2 regions of the Corynebacterium stationis genome follow, and region 2 is predicted to be linked to the other one. Evidence: predicted binding sites of a transcription regulator. Region 2 holds the regulator's gene; the other holds the start of a gene.
The links. The regulator LexA, encoded in region 2, represses DNA repair genes until DNA is damaged. The targets are predictions, from matches to a motif close to CGAACANNTGTTCG.
Positions count from the first base shown of each region.

Region 1: CSTAT_RS08830 (HNH endonuclease signature motif containing protein) is a predicted target of LexA. The motif match lies at 1,793-1,806, and genes of this name have one in related genera.

Region 1 covers NZ_CP009251.1:1,889,140-1,899,584, reverse strand. Annotated here, with positions in the region: gene CSTAT_RS08830 (HNH endonuclease signature motif containing protein) at 53-1,708, opposite strand; gene CSTAT_RS08825 (DUF501 domain-containing protein) at 1,895-2,440, shown strand; gene CSTAT_RS08820 (Ppx/GppA phosphatase family protein) at 2,458-3,420, shown strand; tRNA gene CSTAT_RS08815 (tRNA-Leu) at 3,517-3,589, shown strand; gene CSTAT_RS08810 (Bax inhibitor-1/YccA family protein) at 3,837-4,646, shown strand; gene CSTAT_RS08805 (IS110 family RNA-guided transposase) at 5,353-6,555, opposite strand; gene CSTAT_RS08795 (hypothetical protein) at 7,107-7,556, opposite strand; gene greA (transcription elongation factor GreA) at 7,601-8,119, opposite strand; gene CSTAT_RS08785 (DUF4307 domain-containing protein) at 8,343-8,837, opposite strand; gene mca (mycothiol conjugate amidase Mca) at 8,925-9,866, shown strand; gene CSTAT_RS08775 (hypothetical protein) at 9,866-10,162, shown strand.
Region 2 covers NZ_CP009251.1:1,222,549-1,232,993, reverse strand. Annotated here, with positions in the region: gene hrpA (ATP-dependent RNA helicase HrpA) at 1-821, shown strand, start outside; gene nrdR (transcriptional regulator NrdR) at 838-1,293, opposite strand; gene lexA (transcriptional repressor LexA) at 2,129-2,836, shown strand; gene CSTAT_RS05745 (DeoR/GlpR family DNA-binding transcription regulator) at 3,266-4,060, shown strand; gene ptsP (phosphoenolpyruvate--protein phosphotransferase) at 4,113-5,792, opposite strand; gene CSTAT_RS05735 (1-phosphofructokinase family hexose kinase) at 6,106-7,071, shown strand; gene CSTAT_RS05730 (PTS fructose transporter subunit IIABC) at 7,115-9,211, shown strand; gene CSTAT_RS05725 (HPr family phosphocarrier protein) at 9,325-9,591, shown strand; gene CSTAT_RS13805 (hypothetical protein) at 9,874-10,170, opposite strand; gene CSTAT_RS05715 (uracil-xanthine permease family protein) at 10,238-10,445, opposite strand, start outside.

The sequences.
Region 1 (10,445 bases), 670 kb from region 2:
AAAGCGGAAGCCCGCTTTCCCTCGCCTTGAATGCGTTTAACTAACCAGGTACCTACGAAGCCCGTCTTACCGGCCCGCGCTTTGTATCAATATCGAACAATGCGCCCTCTGCCTCGCTCGCTGTCGGCGGCGGACCCTCGTCTGCTTCTTGGGTACCTCGCTGGGCAGCTCGCCGTCTAAACTGAGCCGCTGCAGATTCTTCCGCTGTTGCAGATTCGTTGAATATTAGGCCATCTTCGCCGGGCATTCGTTTACCCACCCGCCCGGTATAGGGATCCCGTTCCGAGTGCCCCATGCCATTGCGGAAGTCATGATTATCGTTGTTATCCACGTGGTGTCTTCTGCACAGCAGCGTGAGGTTCCGGATATCGGTTGCTCCTCCATGCTGCCATGCCACTAGGTGGTGAACATCGGTTTCTGCCATCGGTCTATTGCATCCCGGGGCTGAACAACAAAGTTCCGCGGCCAAAAGTGCGAGTTTCTGCGCAAATGATGCAGTTCTCTTTGTTCTTCCTAGTGCTAGCGGTTGGAAATCCTCTGGGTCGAGAATCGCCAGGTAGTCGCTGGCTCCTTGTGAGAGTCTCACCAAATCCCAGACGGTGAGTTTATGTCCTGTGTCAGTCATAAACTCTGATTCGGGGGAGAGGGCTTCAAGGTCATCTAGTGTCGCAGACACAACGATGGAACCAAGTCCAGACTTCGGGTCCTTGCCTTCAACGTACTGCGAGCATACTTCCATCAGTTGGTCGTGTCGGCGCTGCCCAAACGTACGGTTGTCCTCCTCCGGAGGAAGCTCTGGACCGCCGGGGCGCTGTGCAGGAAGGAGTACTTTAGCCAGCAAGGCTGCGCCGAGAGCATCGGTGCGGATCGATAACTGCACCGTTCCGTCGGCATCCGGCTCACTCATCCAGAGATTGCGTTTACGGGTGGCAGCAAAAGGGTCTTTCTTGCCATTAGGCATGTTTCCCGCGGCGTTCGCATTGGTGACCCGCTTGCGAAGCCACTTGCGTAAGTCTTCAGGGGACCGCTTCTTTGACTCTTCCATAGCCTTTGCGCGGAGCTCCTGAGGTCCTGGCTGGGCGTACTTGTTTAAATTGCGAAGCTCTTGCTCAATAATTTTGGCAATCTCTGCGCTCGCTGCCTCTTCAGCCATCTTTCGGCGTCGTTCTTCTTGGGCTTTGCGTTCACGCTCAGCGCGGCGTTCAGCTTCCTCTTTGGCCTTTTCGTGCTCACGTCGAGCTGCGTCCTCAGCCTCTTTCTTTTTGCGTTGCGCTTCCTCTTCCGCTTCTTGGCGTTGCCGCTCTTTTTCCTCTTCGCTTAAGCCTTCATCAGGTTCGGCAATTGGCTCTTGTTCAACGGGCTCCGGATCTGGAACTGGATCCGGGGTGATCTTGCCGTAAAGACTATTACCCGCAGTAAGACGCATGGCAGCTTCCGCGTGGGTAAGTCCGAGACACTTAGTGAGATAGTCAGTAGAGCGGGAAGAGCCCACGAGACGACCAGCGTCGTCTCGCTCAGCCATGAAAGCGAATGCTGCATCGAGCAAAGTCTTGCGGTGGAGTGATTCTTCAAAGCGTTCGAAATCCGTGTGAATCCTGTAGAAATCAACATCTTCGATGTGTTCAAATGCTGCACACAGCTTATCGACGCCTTCAATCACAAGATTTACGGCATCCTTTATGTTCGATGCGATTGTTGCATTCTTCATGGCTAGCCCCCTCTCCATTTTAAAGTGTTCTAAACTTCTGCTACCTATCTTAGCTCGCCCACACGCCTTCGCAACCCTTGTTATCGAACTGTTATTCGAACGTCGAAGTTTTGAATATGCACGCTAAAGTGTCCATTGAAAACCTTTTAGTTAGTTCCCAATTGAAGTACATGGAATAATGACGGCATGACCGTATCTGACGCAGATCTCTCCATTGTTACCGAACAGCTCGGCCGTGAACCCCGCGGTGTTGTTGATATTTCTTACCGCACGCCTGATGGCCAGCCGGCAGTGATTAAAACTGTTCCAAAATTGCCGGATGGAACACCTTTTCCAACGCTGTATTACTTGACCGACCCGCGCCTGACCGCTGAGGCCTCGCGCCTTGAAGTGGCTCACGTTATGAAGTGGATGGAAGCTCGTCTGGAAGAAGACGAGCAGTTGCAGGCAGACTACCGCAATGCGCATGAGCACTTTTTGAAAGAGCGCAACGCGATGGAAAATCTTGGCACTGATTTCTCCGGCGGCGGCATGCCAGACCGTGTGAAGTGCCTGCACGTCTTGATTGCCTATGCCTTGGCAGAGGGGCCAGAGCACTTCCGCTTTGGCACAGAGGCAGTGGCCATGGCTGCTGATCATGGTAAGCTTCGCGGGTCTGCCATCCCACAGGATTGGCCAACGACTAAGGAGCTAGGGATCGACCTGGACCAGTTTGATTTTTCTAACGCCTAAGGTGGGGAGCTTTTAAAATGACTCGTGTAGCAGCCATTGATTGTGGCACAAATTCTATCCGCCTACTTATCTCCGATGTGCGCCCCGGTGGCAGCGTTCGGGACGTCCACCGTTCAATGGAGATTGTTCGCCTTGGGCAAGGCGTAGATGCTCATGGCGAATTCCAGCCGGAGGCAATTGAGCGCACTCGCGTCGCTCTTGCAAAGTACGTGCAGCAGATGAAATTTGAGGGCGTTACACGTGTCCGCATGGTTGCTACTTCGGCGACTCGCGATGTGGGCAACGCCGAGGAATTCTTCAAAATGACTGAAGAGTTGCTGGGGGAAATCCAGCCCGGCGCGCGCGCAGAAGTTATTTCCGGGGAAGAAGAAGCATTGCTGTCTTTCCAAGGTGCGGTGCGGGATCTTTCCAAGGACCGCAGCCCATATTGCGTCATTGACCTCGGGGGCGGTTCGACAGAATTTATTGTGGGTAGCGCTGACGGTGAGATTATCGGTTCGCACTCAGCTCGCATGGGCTGCGTGCGCATCACTGAGCGCATGATGCCTTCGGATCCGCCGACGGAGACTGAGGTGGAGATTGCTTCGGACTACGTCGCAGAGCGCATGTCTGAGGTAGAAAAGATTGTTCCTATCAGTGAGGCTGTAACTTTTGTCGGTTGCGCAGGCACCTTTACCACGCTGTCTGCTTTGGCACAGGGCTTGGAAAGCTACGACGCTGAGCTCATCCACGGTTCGGAGCTGCGTTTCGATGCCCTCCGCGTCCTGACCAAGCAGCTCATCGCCGAGTCAGCAGAGACCCGTGCGCTAAATCCTGTTATTCACCCAGGCCGCGCTGATGTTATCGGTGGCGGTTCAGTAGCCGTGGAAGGTATCATGCAGATGATTGAGCGCAACAGCTCTGTGCGTTCGTTCTATATCAGCGAAAAGGACATTCTGGATGGTCTGACCGCCACAATTGTCGCGGAGATGTACTCTTAAAACAGCATTAAGGGACCCCGAGTTTCCTTTTCTTCAAAGTGTTTTATAAACTAAAGCAGTGCTTTCGGCGCGTAGCCTACGTGCTGCTTTATGCACGCCCCCATAGCCCAATGGCAGAGGCAGTTGACTTAAAATCAATCCAGTGTCGGTTCGAGTCCGACTGGGGGCACAATTGGCCAGGTTAGAGACTTTCTAGCCTGGCTTTTTCGCATTCGCTCGTCGATGCAGGCGGTGGGTATACGCCCACCGCCCAGGGCATACGTCCTACCAGGCAAAGCCAACGGCCCCTTATCTATCCGTGCGCGTAAATAAAGTGCGCGTAAATTTTGGTGACATGGGAACTTCTTGAGCGCTGTGTTCGTTGAACTCAATGAATAAGGAAGAAGATAATTTCTCTAGAAAGGATCGGGATTCCCTTGCGCTCTAGCAACCCGGTAATGAATTCGCTGTCTAATAACAGCACACGTGGACAGGCTGACTATGGCTACGGTCAACCTTATAACTCCGAGTATTCGGGTAAGGCGGCAAAAGCGACCCGACCAATGACCGTTGATGACGTAGTCACCAAGACTGGCATCACTTTGGCCGTCATTATTGCATTCGCAGTCGTGAACTTTGGGATTGCGGTTTATGTTAATCCAACCATCGCTATCGGGCTGACCGTTGTTGGCGGTATCGGTGGCTTTATCACCGTGCTGGTAGCAACCTTTGCTAAGAAGTGGGGCTCGGCGTCTGTCACCTTAATTTATGCAGCCTTAGAAGGACTGTTTGTCGGCGGCTTTTCTTTGCTGCTCTCCGGCTTCCTCGTTGGCAATGCGAATGCTGGCGCGCTTATCGGCCAAGCAATCTTGGGGACCATCGGCGTGTTCTTGGGCATGCTCTTTGTCTACAAGACTGGGGCAGTAAAGGTTACTCCACGCTTTAACAAGATTGTTACTGGTGCTATCTTTGGCGTTGCCTTTTTGGCCTTGGGTAACTTCCTCCTGGCCATCTTTACCGGTAACAGCCCACTGCGTGATGGTGGCATGCTGGCAATTGTCTTCTCCATCTTGTGCATTGGTCTCGCGGCGTTGTCATTCATGACGGATTTTGATGCTGCTGACAAGATGATTCGCCAGGGCGTTCCTTCGAATTATGCTTGGGGCGTAGCTCTTGGCCTGGCTGTCACCTTGGTTTGGCTCTACACCGAAATTTTGCGCTTGCTTAGCTACTTCCAGCAACGCTAGACCTTCTTCTCTCGCTTCGATGTTGAGGACATCAACATCACGCCCGCAGGCTTCAATTTGGATCCTGCGGGCTTTGTGTATTGTGGCCCAAGAAGCGTCTTTGGGTTTCGTGGGTAGCAACGGGGGAGAAGTAAGTGATGTGGTCTGTAGACGCCGGAGTTGGAAAACTAAAGTGGATAGTTCTTATATCCGCAGATTAAATGCTCCGGGAGGGAACGGATGTACTAGTAGTGCAACCCTAACCCGTTAGAGCTGCAATTATCGGCAGGATAAATATCCATACATGGCGAGACAAATTAAGACTTTTCCGGCCTTCTTGGTCCAGGGCGACTGATTAATGTTCTTTCCTCCCAGTGGATTCAATTCTGCTGGGAGTTATTGGGCTGTGGCTGCAAAGCTACAGCCTGGTAAAGGCAATCTGTTTCCCCGGTATAAGTCAATACGGTTGAGCACGTGACAGTTCGATATTTCACCTGGATGCACGGGTACCGGCCGTTCCCTTTGTCCGCTAACAGTGAAATTGCTTCAAGCGTTGCTAATGCTTGGAGCACGCAGATCGGGGGGGTGTTCCTATAGTCTTGTCAACCTCGCGGGTGGGGATTACAGGGGCAACTAGGGAGCCTTATTTTGCTTTCTTGGTGTTGTTTTCGGGCATAGGAAGTAGCCGATTGGGAAATCCCCATCGGCTTTGCGGGTGAAGGTGTCTTTAGGCGGCAGTGACCTCCGTCTGGGGCTCGCGGTAAAATTCGTTGTTTCTCATCATGGCGAATAAGACGTTGAGTCGTCGACGCGCTAGGGCGACGACAGCTGCGTTATGCCTTTTGCCTTCGCTGCGTTTTCGTTCGTAGAATTGTCGTGAACGCTCGTGGAATCTGATCGATGCAAAAGACGATTGCCATAGGGCGTTCTTTAATTTCTTGTTTCCAGCCCGATTTAACGAGTTGGACATAATTGATGTTCCGGACTGGTTCGTCTTAGGTGAAAGTCCCGCGTAGGACGCCAGATGACCCGCGGTAGGAAAATCGGACATATCTCCGACCGTCATCAGTATTTGCGCAGCTGACCTGGGGCCTATTCCTGGCATTGACAACAGGAGTTGTGTTTGGGGGATTTCTTCGATGAGTTCGATGACTTGGGCTTCGATTTCTTTACGATGCTCGAGTTTGAGTAAGGCATCTTTGGCAGACATTGCCACGCCTAGCTCTGCGTATTCAGCTCCTGCTATCTGGACTGACTGCCCGGCGATGGCTGTAAACATTGCGTCAGTAATAGGCTCCGGATTGCGTGCTCGGTGCTTGCGCGCGAACGTGTTGACTCGTGCCTTGCCTAGCCGCTTGATTTTGGTGGGACCGCCGTATTTGGCTAATAAGTGGAGTATCCATTTGCGGTGAATCATTTGTCCACGCAGTACGTGCTCAAATGCTGGATATGTGCCGACTAGTGCTGAACGGATCTGGTTGATAAGCCGTGTATAGGATCTGGCAAGGTCTTCGTCGATGCCGTTGAGTACCTTGAGCTGGATAAATGCTTCTTCGACTCGGTCGACGTTTCTTAGTGATTCTGGAAGATTCTTTCCGGCATAGGCAATGATGTAGGCATCACGGACGTCTGTCTTTGCATTACCGGCATGAATGCGTGATAGCTGGCGCATGGCTAGTCCGGGGAGATAGCGGACATCAATTCCGATGTCCTGAGCTACTGCCACGGTCAGACGACCGATATTATTCGGCTGATCCACGACGACCAGAGTCTTCGTTGCTTTTGTTGCATAGGCGCCAAAGAGTTTGCGAAGAGATTGCTCGTGTTGGTTGATGCGTTTGGATAGGGCCTGGTGGCCGCTGGAATCGAGGACGCAAGCGTGGTGGAAGTACTTGCCGACGTCCATGCCGATGACATAGTCGTATGTCATCTTTGAACCTCCTAGCGATAGAAAACGAATTTGGGTCATTTCATCGCTGGTGGTCGGACATACTTCACGCTGGCATCCACATTACTTTGAGACCTCACACCAGATTGTGCGGGTCAGGTTCCTATTAGCAGTTGGGAGTATGTCACTGCCTTTGGCGGCATCACCCCCCGGATCATTTTCAGACAGGGACAACAACAAGCCATACCAAAGCCAGCGACTAGTTCCATCTCCCCGAAAGGAAAGAAGGAACGGAACAAACACTACCTACCCCTGAAACAGGGACTAGGCTATGAATCTACGGTTCCCTCAAACGGAACTGCTAACAACGTAATGGGATTCTGTGTGAGAACAAAAGCTGGCCACACCTTTGTCAGGCAGACCAAAGGGAAGAAGCTTTTAGCTACAGCGTCGGTATCTTCCGTCCCACCGTATTGGCTTATCCGTCTAGCTAAGCGCATCATATAACAAAAGCGCCTTCCAACTATCCGCCGAATCTCCAAAGAGATGGGGCGGTAATGGAAGGCGCTATGTTCGTCGAAAAGCTATGAAAGCTATGGAGTGACGACTTCTCCATCAACCTCAATTTGGGTGAAAGCAAGGCCACTTTCGGTCTGCGTTGGCTGGGACAGGACGACTGCTACTTCGTCCTCACCACGGGTGCCGGTACCTTCAGCGGTCTCAGCTTCCCAAGACTCCCAGGTGATCTCAGTGATCATGTCGCTGTTGGTGGTGCAGTCCAAGCTGATCGAAGTTGGTTCGGTGACTGGTGCCGCAACACAATCAATGAACTGCGCCTGTTCGCCTGCAGCAGCCGCATCAGTAGCGGAAGGCTCTGCCGAAGTGGACTCAGCGCTCGAGGAAGGGGAGCTCTGGTTCTCAAAGGTCGAAGCATTGTCGATCTTGACATCAGAGTCGACCTCTCCTGGAGGGGAGCATGCAACGATAGCGAAAGCAGCGGCGGCAGTTAGGCCCAGGGCGGAGATACGGGAAAACTTCTTCATGGGAATCTTTCTCAAGTCAGGGTGAAGCTAGCAGGAAACAGCGATTAAGAGCTGCGTGGAGTCGCAGCCTTTGCGGAATCGTATGGGTTGGCAGAGATGATGGTGACTGAAAGGACCTTGCCGTTTGGTGCGGTGTACTCGCGAGTCTCTCCTTCTTGCGCGCCCAAGATAGCTGCGCCGAGAGGAGACTGCTCGGAGTAAGTCTCCAAGTCTTTGTTGTCGGAAGCTGCAGCACGCGTACCGATGAGGAAGGTTTCCTTATCGTCTTCGTCGCCGTTGTAGTAAACGTGAACAACGGAGCCGATAGCCGCAACGCCGTCCTGAATACCTTCGCGCTCAGTGGTGGCATTAGCCAAAACCTCGGAGATTTGCTTGATGCGGGCCTCTTCTTGGTCCTGCATCTCACGCGCAGCGTCGTAGCCAGCGTTCTCCTTGAGGTCGCCTTCTTCACGGCGCTCGTTAATCTCCGCTGCAACCTCAGGGCGACGGTCAATGAGCATCTGCAGCTCAGCCTCGAGCTTCGCCTTCGTCTCTGGAGTGATGTATTGCTTTTGGTCTGCCATACTTTCGACCTTCCTTGTCATAGCTTGTTTTATACCTAGAGTATATAGGCCGTGGCCCGTTGCCTTGGCATGTGGAATGCCTGAGAAAGCTTGCCGCATCACCTTGGCATAGAAATAGTCGGCCCCAAAATACTCCAATAATAATTATTAGGACCGAACTGCCAACTCAAGGATATTACTGGGCACGAATTTTAGCACAACCGCAGACCTTTCTTGGCCTCGGCTACTCGTAAATCGTGTGCTCGGTGTCCAAGTAGGGTGGCATCGTGCTTGAGCATCCGTACGCATCGCCAGCGACTGCCTGCGCAGTGATCGGAATTTCAACGAATGCCCGCACATTTTCGCGGCCATCAGCAGCTAAAGCGAATTCGCGACGGCCAACCTCAGCCTTAGAGAAGTCATATGCCTGGACGATGCAATATGCCGGTTCGTCCGGACGGTTGCGGGTGACATCAACCCAAACACCAAAGGTATCCTCATCAATCTCTTCATGGGAGATGTAGTGGATCTGCGCGTTAATCTGATCGCGGCTTTCAAAATACTTAAAGCCAAAGAAGATGCCGACGACGATAATCGCCACAAAAATGGCAACTACTGCCTTGCTGGTGAGGTCTCCGGACCGGACACGTCCATGATCTGTACGTTCGGAATATCTTGCGCCCCGATTGCGTTGTGTTACTTGGGAATTTTGATTGGGCTGACGTCCAGCAGTGCTCATAAACAGCTAGTCTAGCGTGCTTTCAGCAAATGCCGAATCATGCCCTAAGATAGGCAGATAGTTTAATCGTCGAGTGAATATAAGGAAATGATGAACGCTTTGAATACTGGGCGCATTTTAGCCATTCACGCACATCCGGATGATGAATCTTCCAAGGGTGCGGCGACAACGGCAAAGTATGCGGCCGAAGGCCACGAGGTGCTGGTATTAACCTGCACCGGTGGCGAGCGCGGCGACATCATCAACCCGGCGATGGATAAGCCTGGCGTGAAAGAAAACATGACCAATATCCGTCATGAAGAAATGGCCAAAGCTGCTCGCGCGCTGGGCGTACAGCACGAGTGGCTGGGCTATATTGACTCCGGTTTGCCGCAGGAATTAGCTAAACAAAATAAGGCTAAAGATCCTGATGTAGTGCGCCAATTCGTGCCGGAAGATTGCTTTGCGCAAGCTCCTGATGACGAAGTCGCGGACAAGTTCATTCAGGTTATTCGCGAATTTCAGCCGCACGTAATCATTACTTATGACGAAAATGGTGGCTACCCGCACCCAGATCACTTAATGGTGCACCGCGCCAGCATGATTGCCTGGGAAAAGGCCGGAGACGCTGGCTACAAGCCCGAGCTCGGCGAAGCGTGGACTCCACTGAAGCTGTATTACTCGCATGGCTTTGTTTATCAGCGCATGGAGCTATTCCACAACGAACTGTTAGAGCAGGGGCGCACCAGCCCGTATACGCCAATGATGGCGCGTTGGGACGCATCCTTTGGCGATATCATGTCGCGCGTTACCACTCAGATCGAGTGCGCTGATTATTTCCAGAACCGTGAAGATGCCCTGCGCGCACATGCTACGCAGATTGATCCGGCAGGTGCGTTCTTAGCCACCTCGGTAGCTACGCAGGCACGTTTGTGGCCGACGGAAGAATTTGAATTGGCGCAGACTCGGGTATCAACTTCCTTGCCAGAAAACGACATGCTGGCTGGTGTACCGGGGATTGACAAATCGCTGGGAGAGGCGAATAACTAATGACTTATTTAATGCACAATATTACCGCTGACGTGTTGTACTTCGCGCAGGGGAGCCAAGACGGTCCAGTCGGCCCGGAGTTCGGTAAGTCCTCGCCCATCGGCTTGTTGGTGCTGGTTCTGTTACTCATCGCTGTGTTGATGGCAGGCTGGTTCTTCCACCGCCGTCACTCACGCTTCCGCCGCCGCACCCTGTTCGCCGAAGCCCATGGCATCGATCCTTTCGACCAAGAAGCTTTGGATCAGGCGATGAAAGAAGCGGGTCTGTACGACTACCGCAAGAAATCCAAGTTCTAGCGAAATCCTTGAAAGAATTTCGGTCGTAGATTTTGGGCGTAGATTTAGAGCGTGACGTGCGAGTTGTGCAAAACTCGCACGTTCGTCAAGAAAGTGTGCTAGAGTTTCGCTCATGTTCGTTAACCGATTTTATTATGACAAGGCTCCGGGGCTATCCGGCGTCTTGTTGTTGTCGTGCTAACGCAAAGTAGCGCCACACACTAACGAACGCCAACGCACTTTCCACCCCGGAGCCAAGCAGCCTTTTAGATGAAGAGCTGCTTTTTATTTTGCCTCGGGGTGA
Region 2 (10,445 bases):
AAGAGACTCTAGGCAGCGTGGACGAAGAAGTCGCCACCGTGGTCGATGGCCACGAGGTTGTCGCATACCCGGCACTAGTGACCACACCAGATGGAATTGCCGTTAAAGTCCACGCGACGAAAGCCGCAGCTGACTCCGCGATGATAACAACCACGCTGACTTTGCTCATGCGTGAAATCTCCGTGAACACATCGCAGATGATCAAGGGTTTGCCTCTACAGCAGCGTGTGGCCATCGATAACTATGGCGCTGAGGAGTTGGTCAATGATGCGCGCGTTGCCGCAATTCGCGATGTCATGATGGACGCCGGCGGACCTGTTCGCTCTCCTGATAAGTTCAAGGCTTTAAAAGAAAAGGTTAAGCCACAGGTGCCTGGGCGTGTACGGCAATCCATCGTTGCTTTAGCGCCTGCGATGGTGCAATACTCACGCGTAGCCGATGAGCTGAAGAAGTGGACTGGGCCTGCAATTGATGACATGGTCAAACAAATAGAATTTCTGCTACCGAAGCATGCAGTGACTATTCACGGCATTGAGCACTTGCGGCATCTCCCCCGCTATTTGCAAGCAATGCTCATCCGCTTGGAAGAAATGGGCCATGACCCAGACAAGGATGCTGACCGTCAGGCAGAGATCGACAGTGCCAATGCCTACTTGGACAATAAGCTGCGTAATCTGCCAGCTGGTCGAGCCCGCTCACGCGAGGTCAAAGCTATTCGCTGGATGATACAAGAGCTGCGTGTCTCCCTTTTTGCGCAGCGCCTTGGCACTGCGCATGCCGTATCCCTGCGGCGGATTCAAAAGGCTGTAGACAAACTCTAAGAAATCCCGATTCGGCTTAGACGTCGCGCTCACGCCGACGCATAAGTCGAATTTCAGATTCGAAATCATCGGCGCTGTCGAAAGATTTATACACAGATGCAAAGCGCAGGTAAGCAACCTCATCGAGGTCACGCAGTGGATCCAAGATCGCTAAACCAATGTCGTTGGCATTGACCTGGGAACTGCCGTGACTGCGCACGCGCTCTTCTACTTCTTGCGCTAAGCGCTTGAGCGCATCATCGCTAACATCGCGACCCTGGCATGCTCGGCGAACACCGCGGATAAGTTTATCGCTGCTAAAGGGCTCTGCTAAGCCATTGCGTTTGACCACTAGAAGGATGGCTTTTTCAATGGTGGTAAATCGACCGCGACATGATGCGCATTCGCGGCGCCGGCGGATTGATGAGCCGGCATCGATGACACGAGAGTCAATGACACGGGATTGTTCATGATGACAAAATGGGCAGTACACCAAGCGTCCTTACGTAGAATTCCCAACACGTACTAACCGTGCGAGGGGTTTTAATACTAGAACTAGTGTACTGCCCTGTCCGAATCCACTACGGACTACCCAAATGGTCTATCAGTTTGGGATGTGGCCCGGGTGTAGGAAAGCTTTTAGCGAGTTTGCACGCTGTGGGAAAAAGACGAAGAACTAACGGTTGGTGCAGGGGTTACTGGCTCATCTGAGGCATTAAAGCCAGCGAATAAAATGCTAGAAAATACTGCCGCACCGAACACAGCACCGAGAGCCAGGTTGCTTCGAACGCTTTCCCAGCGACTCATAGATTCAGAAGCCTCAACAGACTCGAAAGAACGCGCCTGTTCGAAAGCGTTTCGTTGTGGTGTTCTAGCGACTGAGTCGAGAGTTCGGACTCGGTTGACGCGCGGTTCGCGCACTGCAGGCTCCCACACAGATGCAGCAGGAGTTTGTCCCGCGCGTGTGATTGACTTCAAGGAAGAACGAGTTGAATGAGCATTCCGCGATTAAGAGCAATAGCCATGATGTTATCCTTTCGGTTACGCAAGTGACACTATCTAACTTCCTAGACACTCCAGATGTCTATTCGCGCAACTGTTCGATTATTTATCTATGTTCGATTTATAACAGGATTTCGAAACTTTGTCCACACCGGGCGCGAAATAGTCGAACATGGGTGCAAAACGTGATACAAATGGAGTATCGATTAAAACAGGCAAGTTTCACCGTCTACCAAAATCTCGCAGTCACTGTTCTAAGTTCAATCGAGCTAAGCCGGCCAGTACCCAAGATTTTGGATACCGGCTTAGATATCCAAGGAGCTAAAATGGCTAAACCCCGAGGTATTACTCCCCGGCCCGACATTTCCGAACTTTCACCACGCCAACGTCGAATTCTCGAAGTCATCAAAGACGCGGTCGTACTGCGCGGATATCCACCAAGCATTCGCGAAATCGGAGATGCGGTTGGACTGCAGTCAACTTCGTCGGTTGCTTACCAGCTCAACCAGCTCGAACAAAAGGGCTTCTTGCGCCGTGACCCCAATAAGCCTCGCGCTGTCGATCTTCGCCAATTTGCTATGGATGATGAATCGAAGCCAGGCCGCAAGCCTGCTGCAGAGCCCGTAGTTGAAGATGCCTTGCCCGAGACCGCTTCCAGCGTGAGTTACATTCCCGTGGTTGGACGTATTGCGGCTGGCGCACCTATTACCGCGGAAGAGAATGTTGACGCATACTACCCACTGCCCGATGACATCGTAGGCAAGGGTGAGCTCTACATGCTCAAGGTAGTTGGTGAATCCATGAAGGATGCAGCAATCTTGGACGGCGACTGGGTCATTATCCGCTCCCAGCCAACAGCTGAATCTGGTGACTTTGTTGCAGCTTTGCTAGACAACGAAGAAGCCACCGTGAAGGAATTCCACCAGGACTCCAGTGGCGTGTGGCTGCTTCCGCACAATGAGGCTTTTGCCCCCATTCCAGGTGATGATGCCAAGATTATGGGCAAGGTCGTCTCTGTTATCCGCAAGATCTAGCTTTTGGGCAGATCTTTGACCGTATTTCCACGAAAGTGGGGATACGGTCTTTTTTTATTGACGGCAAATGTGGGATAGACATGTCACGCCCCCCCCCCCCCCGAATGGGTTGTTTGCTTCTGCTCTCATTCACAGACAATCCCACATTGCTTTGGTGACTGTTAGCGCGCTGACCGTTAAGAATGCCGGCGTCTGTACTGGCTATAGCTCTAATTAGTGACATGGCGACAGTGCACGATCTGTGTTTAGTTCTGAATTTCATGGCATTCTGGAGACAACACTGCCCCAATTGGGACAAGAATCCACATTTGCTTTTGCCTTACTCTCTTACACCCCAACCGAGTAGACATGACGTGGGTTTAATACCGATACGGCTCGATGTGACCTAGTTTTCAATTGACTATTGCCCAATGCGGGAAGGGATGCTAAATGTACGCTGAGGAGCGACGCCGACAGATTGCTTCAATGACTGCAGTTGAAGGCCGCGTCAACGTCACCGAGTTGTCCGAGCGCTTCGACGTTACGGCAGAGACTATTCGTCGTGATTTAGCCGTGCTGGACCGTGAGGGCGTTGTGCATCGCGTCCACGGCGGTGCTGTTGCCTCCCAGTCTTTCCAGACCTCGGAGCTGACCCTTGATTCTCGGCTGCGTTCTGCTACTACTGCCAAGATGGCGATTGCCCGGGCAGCGATGGAGTTTTTACCGCAGGGCACCGGCAGCATCTTTTTAGATGCGGGTACTACCACCAGCGCCGTGGCTGACCTCATTGGCCAAACCCCGGCAGCACACCAGCTGTCCATTGTCTCTAATAGCCTGCCCATCGCTTTGTCTTTGGCCAATAATGGGGTGCAATATGTGCAGTTGCTCGGAGGTACGGTTCGCGCCATAACGCAGGCTGTCGTCGGTGATACTGCGCTGCGCACCATGGCTCTGCTGCGCGCTGATGTGGCTTTTATCGGCACCAATGCTTTGACGCTCGATCACGGTTTGTCTACTGCAGATGCGCAAGAGGCCGCGATTAAATCAGCTTTTGTCACCAATGCACACAAGGTTGTGGTGCTGTGTGACTCTTCCAAGTTGGGAACTGATTACCTAGTCAGTTTCGCTTCCTTGTCAGAGATTGATGTTGTCATCACTGATAGCGGTGCCTCAGAGATATTTTTAAATTCACTACGGGATCGCGAGATCGATGTTGTTGTCGTAGATGACCTAGCGCGTAGCTAAGTCAGTAACTTGGCAAGCAGGCTCCCCCGATGCCTGCTTGCTTAAATCTTTCTTAAGAGGCGTAGCCGTCTAACAGCGCGCGAACTGCTTCGCGTGCTTCTGGTGCACCGGGAGCCATAATGGCCGCTTCGGCCATTTCCTGGCACTGCTCAAGGGTTACTTCAGCCAGTTGTGCACCCACACCGGCTATGGCGGTGGATGCTGCCGATAGTGAGTTCACGCCCAGGCCCACAAGCACGCAGGCCAAGATAGGATCGGCTGCTGCTTCACCGCACACTCCGACTGGCACGTTGTTATCTGCGCCGCCAATGCAGGTGTGCTGGATCAAACGCAACACTGCTGGCTGCCAGGGGTCAGTCAGATAGGCCAGCTGTGGCGACAGTCGGTCAGCCGCCATCGTGTACTGGGTTAAGTCATTGGTACCAATGGAGACAAAATCTAGGTGTGGCATGATGGTATCGGCCATCAAGGCTGCAGCCGGTACTTCCACCATCGCGCCAGGCACCAGACCACGTTCGCGGCATAGTTCAGCAAACCATTGTGCTTCTGTCGAGGTTGCGACCATCGGAGCCATGACCCAGGTTTGAGCCTTTTCATTGCGCTGTGCTGCTGCTTGGGCAATGGCATCCAGCTGGCGCGTAAGCAGTGATTCATTATCCCGCGCGATACGCAGGCCGCGCACACCGAGGGCGGGGTTTTCTTCATCGTCTAAAGTCGCATAAGAAATTGGCTTATCCGAACCAGCATCAAGGGTGCGAACTACCACCTTGGAATCTGGGAACGCATCAAAGACCTTGCCGTAAATCTTGGCCTGCTCATCGACAGAAGGCTCACTACTGGCAGACAGGAAGGATAGTTCGGTGCGGTAAAGGCCAATACCTTCTGCTTGGGACTGCGCTGCTAGACGTGCAGCGTTGCCATCAGCCACATTGGCAAGTACTTGGATTGCATGCCCGTCTTTGGTTTGAGCAGGACCTGTCCACTGAGCTACCTTTTCCGCACGCACTTTGTAGTCGGCGACGGCCTTGTGTGCTTCTGCTTCATCGGCATCCGTGGTCACGGTTCCCACTGCGCCATCGATAAAGACGACGGTGGATGATTCGATGTCGCGCAGCGATTTGCCCACGGCAACGATGCATGGAATATCCAGCTGGCGGGCAATGATTGCCGTGTGGCTGGTAGGACCACCTAGTTCGGTCACCAGAGCTTTGACGTGATTGGTGTCCAAAGTGGCGGTATCGGCTGGGGCTAGGTCATCGGCAAAAAGGACGGCCTCGCCCTCAATATGTGGCAAGCCGGGTTCATCTTCCCCACGGAGTTGCGCAATCACGCGGTCGCGCACATCGCGCAAGTCGGTGGTGCGCTCCGCCATTACTCCCCCGGCGGCTTCAAACATGGCGACGAATTTATCGGTTGCACCGACCACTGCGTATTCAGCGTTGTGTCCACCGGCAATATTTTTCTTTACTGCCTTGTGCCAGCCGCGGTCTTTGGCCATTCCCGCGGTAGCGATGAGCACTTCTTTAGCGTGGCCGTCAGCAACTTCCGCACGCGTAGTCAGCCGGTCGGCGACGACTTCGGCGGCTTGCTTGAAGCGCTCGAATTCGCTGTCCCGTGCATCTTCAGCAATTGAAGCGCCAGGTTGAGGTAATTCCGGTCGTGGACGTACCCACACAGCCGGAGCATAGGCAACGCCGGCAACAACGCCAGTACCGTTAATGGACTTTGACATGGTGTGTTCTTCTCCCTTGTCTTTGTGCGCCCTGCACACCTACTGCGCCTTGAAGGCGCATGAGTGTGCAATGCGAACAGGTGATGCGGATTAGAGATGTGAAGTTAAATATGTGGGTTTTAATGGTGTATCCCACAAACTAACCACACAATATCATTGACAACCGGACACATTCGGGCAACAATCAATATTATTGAGTATTTTCTCGAGTATTACCCCAAGTATTCGCCATATATTCGGAAACTCAAGCTTTTTGGCTTTTGTCCATAGCTTTGCACCCAATATAGCTAACTTTTGGAGAACCCCGCGCCTTATGATTGTGACCCTGACTCCAAATCCGAGCATCGATGCGACGATCGCTTTGGATTCCCCACTAACCCCCGGCACGGTTCATCGTGCTGCCAGTATGACCAATGCCGCAGGCGGAAAGGGCATCAATGTCGCACACGCTGTGACTTTGGCGGGAGAATCCGCTGTAGCTGTCATCCCAGCTGCAGAAAATGATCCTTTCATTTCCTTGGTCAATGACATCAATGTCGATATCTCGACCGTTGAAATTGCAGAAAATATCCGCACCAACACCACGGTGACGGAAACTTCTGGACGTACTACCAAGCTCAACGGCAAAGGCCCAGCGGTAGATAGCCAGGCTCAAAGCCAGCTTATCGATGCTACCTGCCACGCTGCTGCCAACGCCTCGTGGGTGGTGATGGCGGGTTCTTTGCCTAATGCAGTGCCCGTTGATTTCTATGTCACGGCCATAAACGCCCTACGGAAATCTGCGCCACAGGTCAAGATTGCCCTTGATACCTCTGATAAGCCCATGGAGGAGATTGCGAAGAACCTGTCGACCGCAGCTCCAGATCTCATCAAGCCCAATGGGCTGGAGCTTGGCCAATTAGTCGGCGAAGACGGCTTGGCTTTGGAAGCTGCTGCAGAAGGTGGCGATTACTCCGGTGTTATTGCAGCTGCTCGCAAGGTCAACGCCCAGGGTGTGGGCTATGTGCTGGTAACGCTCGGCGCAGCCGGTGCCTTGTTGGTTACCGAGACTGGGGCTTGGATTGCTAGCCCCCCACCGATTGAAGTTGCCTCTACCGTCGGCGCTGGCGATAGTTCTTTAGCCGGGTTCTTACTCGCCCAAGAAGCAGGTAATGACCTTGCTGAATCTCTGCGTTACTCCGTTGCTTATGGCTCAGCGGCAACATCCTTGCCGGGCACAACCATTCCGACTCCGGATATGCTGAACTTAGCTGAGACAAATGTGCGTCAACTGAATTAATTCGCCCCCTTTTTCCCCTTCTTAAATCAAGGAGAGTCCTGTCATGGCATCCGATATTATTAGAACTGACTTAGTCGCTTTAGACGCAGACTTAGGCACCTCAGTTGAATCAGTAATTACCCAACTAGCCACGTTAGTTCACGACGCTGGTCGCGCCAGCAACGTGGAAGAATTAGCGCGTCCCGCAATTGAGCGTGAGGCCCAAGCTGGCACCGGAGTGCCTGGCAAGGTAGCAATCCCGCACTGCCGTTCCGCAGCGGTGAGCGAGCCAACCTTGGCTTTTGCGCGACTTTCTCAAGCGGTAGATTTCGCAGGTCCTGATGGCAATGCCGAGTTGGTATTTCTGATCGCTGCCCCGGAAGGCGGCGGCAAAGCGCACCTGAAGATTCTTTCCAAGCTTGCGCGTGCACTGGTGCGCCAGGATTTCCTCGACGCGCTTCGTACTGCAAGCTCAGAAGAAGAAATCGTCGCTTTAGTTAGCGATGTCGTCAGCGCCGAAAAGAAAGCACCGACCAGTGCAAGCTCAGGTCCAACAGAGGGGGCGTCGACGAACGAGGCATCGACAAGCGAAGCATCGACAAGCACTGCGAAAGCTTTGAACATTGTTGCTGTCACCGCCTGCCCCACAGGTATTGCTCACACCTACATGGCTGCCGACGCCCTGAGCCAAACCGCAGAAAAGCGCGATGACATCAAACTCACGGTAGAAACCCAAGGCTCGTCCAATAACACCCCGGTTGCACAATCGGTCATCGACGCCGCTGATGCCGTAATCTTCGCTACCGATGTGGGAGTACGCGACCGCGAACGCTTCGCTGGAAAACCCGTCATCGAATCCGGTGTAAAACGCGCTATCAACGAACCTGATGTCATGCTGAACGAAGCCGTTGCTGCGGCGCAAAACCCTAACTCACACAAGGTTAGCGGTAGCGCAGCAATCTCTTCTGGCACGGAGGATACCGCTAGCCAGCTCAGCTGGGGCAAGCGCATCCAGCAGGCCGTAATGACCGGTGTGTCCTACATGGTGCCCTTCGTAGCCGCTGGCGGTTTGCTACTAGCACTGGGCTTTTTATTCGGAGGCGCCGATATGGCCAATGGCTGGCAGGCCATCTCTACCCAGTATTCACTGACCAACCTGCCGGGGCACGAGGTCGACGTCGACGGTGAGCTCCTCAGCTTTGAACGCTCTGGACTCCTGCTATATATCGGCGCGGTGCTCTTTGCCACCGGCCAAGCCTCCATGGGCTTTATCGTCTCTGCCCTATCTGGCTATATTGCTTACGCTTTGGCTGGGCGCCCTGGTATCGCGCCGGGCTTTGCTGGCGGCGCAATCGCTGTCACTGTCGGCGCTGGCTTCATCGGTGGTCTGGTCACAGGTCTACTCGCAGGTCTTATCGCAATGTGGATCGGCTCCTGGAAGGTGCCGCGCTGGATGAACTCTTTGATGCCAGTGATGCTCATTCCGCTGTTGACCACTTTGGTGGTTGGTCTCGCAATGTACTTCGTGCTGGGCGCACCGCTGGAAGCGTTGATGACTGGCCTGCAAAACATGCTTGGTGGCATGTCTGGTTCTTCTGCCGTGGTGCTGGGCATCGTGCTGGGCCTAATGATGTGTTCTGACCTGGGTGGCCCAATTAATAAGGCTGCCTACCTCTTCGGTACCGCAGGGCTTTCCACCGGTGATCAAGCATCCCTGGAAATCATGGCAGCGATCATGGCCTCCGGTATGGTTCCACCAATTGCTTTGTCGATTGCAACCATCGTGCGCAAGAACCTCTTTACCCCTGCGGAGCAAGAAAACGGCAAGTCTTCCTGGCTGATGGGTCTGGCCTTTGTCTCCGAGGGCGCGATTCCATTCGCTGCTGCCGACCCATTCCGCGTCATTCCAGCGATGATGGCTGGTGGCGCCACTACCGGTGCGCTCATCATGGCACTCGGTGTGGGCTCACGTGCTCCGCACGGTGGTATCTTCGTGCTCTTTGCTATCGAACCTATCTGGGGCTACATCGTTGCCATCCTGGTCGGTACTTTGGTTGCGGCTGTCGCCGTCATCGCTTTGAAGCAATTCTGGCCAAATAAGACCATCCAGGAAGCAGCAGCAAAAGATGCACGAGAAAAATCAGCCCTCGCAGCTGCTTAAATGCTGATAAGCTCCGGGGACTTCGCACGAAAGTAGAACCTTTCGTGGCTAAGTTTCGGATTCGACTTTAAACTGGTGTGAGTACTTTTAATCTTTGAAAGGATTTATTTATCATGGCGTCTAAGACTGTAAAGGTCGGCTCCTCCGTCGGGCTGCATGCTCGACCAGCATCCATCATCGCTGATGCAGCAGCAGAGTTTGATGAAGATATCTTCCTGGCTCTGGTTGGCGAAGAAGACGACGATGAAACCGATGCGGCATCTTCTTTGATGATCATGGCACTCGGAGCTGAACAAGGCGATGAGGTCACCGTTACCTCTGAGAACGCAGAAGCTGTAGAAAAGATTGCAGCGTTGATTGAACAAGACCTGGATGCTTAAGCGCTAAGGCGTTTAAAACAACTTAAAGGGCTGTGGTTCTTCCGGGAGGAAGGTCCACAGCCCTTTAAGGGATCATGGCTTAGCGTTCGAGATACCAATATAAATCGGTCGCTGCTGAAGAACTATTCTCGCCACCGCGATCGACATAATCTTCAAAAGCAGGTGCTGCAACTTTTACACTTTGGCTGTCGAGCTCTTGAGAAAACGCATCCCAAGAATTACCCAGTGTGTTGTAGCTGGCGTGGTGGGTAGCGCGTGCGGCAGGACCTTCCTCAAAGGTGATTAAATCAAGGTCATCAGCACTGCCATCAGGGTTGTTTTGCTGTGCTTTTCAATGGCATCGCGCACAGTATCACGGCCTTTTTCTGCGATGACTAGTGCTGCGGTGATATCTATATCATCCGGAGAAATCGCATACGTGTCGGCACGTCCTGCGACGGATTCTACGTTGAGGTCTTTAAGAACCTGTTCCAAACGCTCATAACTGGGTTGGAGAAACGGTGCAATCTTAGTCAATGGAACCGTAGTGCGAATACAGAAAATAGTAGGGCTGGGGACAGTAACAAGGTCGAACTTCATGGCTAGCACTCATTAAAGCTAGGCCTAGAAAGTATGACGCAGCTCTTAATGTTGCCACCTGTTGTACTTAGTGTTTTGCCTGCTGGCCTTCACCGAGGGTTTCATATAGCTGCTTCAAAATTGGGTAGGCAATGATGATGCCTACCGAACCCCATGCGATACCTTCCAAGGTGATGCCAAAGACCGTGAGTGTGAGGTTACCGATGCCGGCTACCAAGGCGATGGCAGCGCAGGTCAAGTTCACAGGGTTGTTGAAATTGACACGATTATCCATC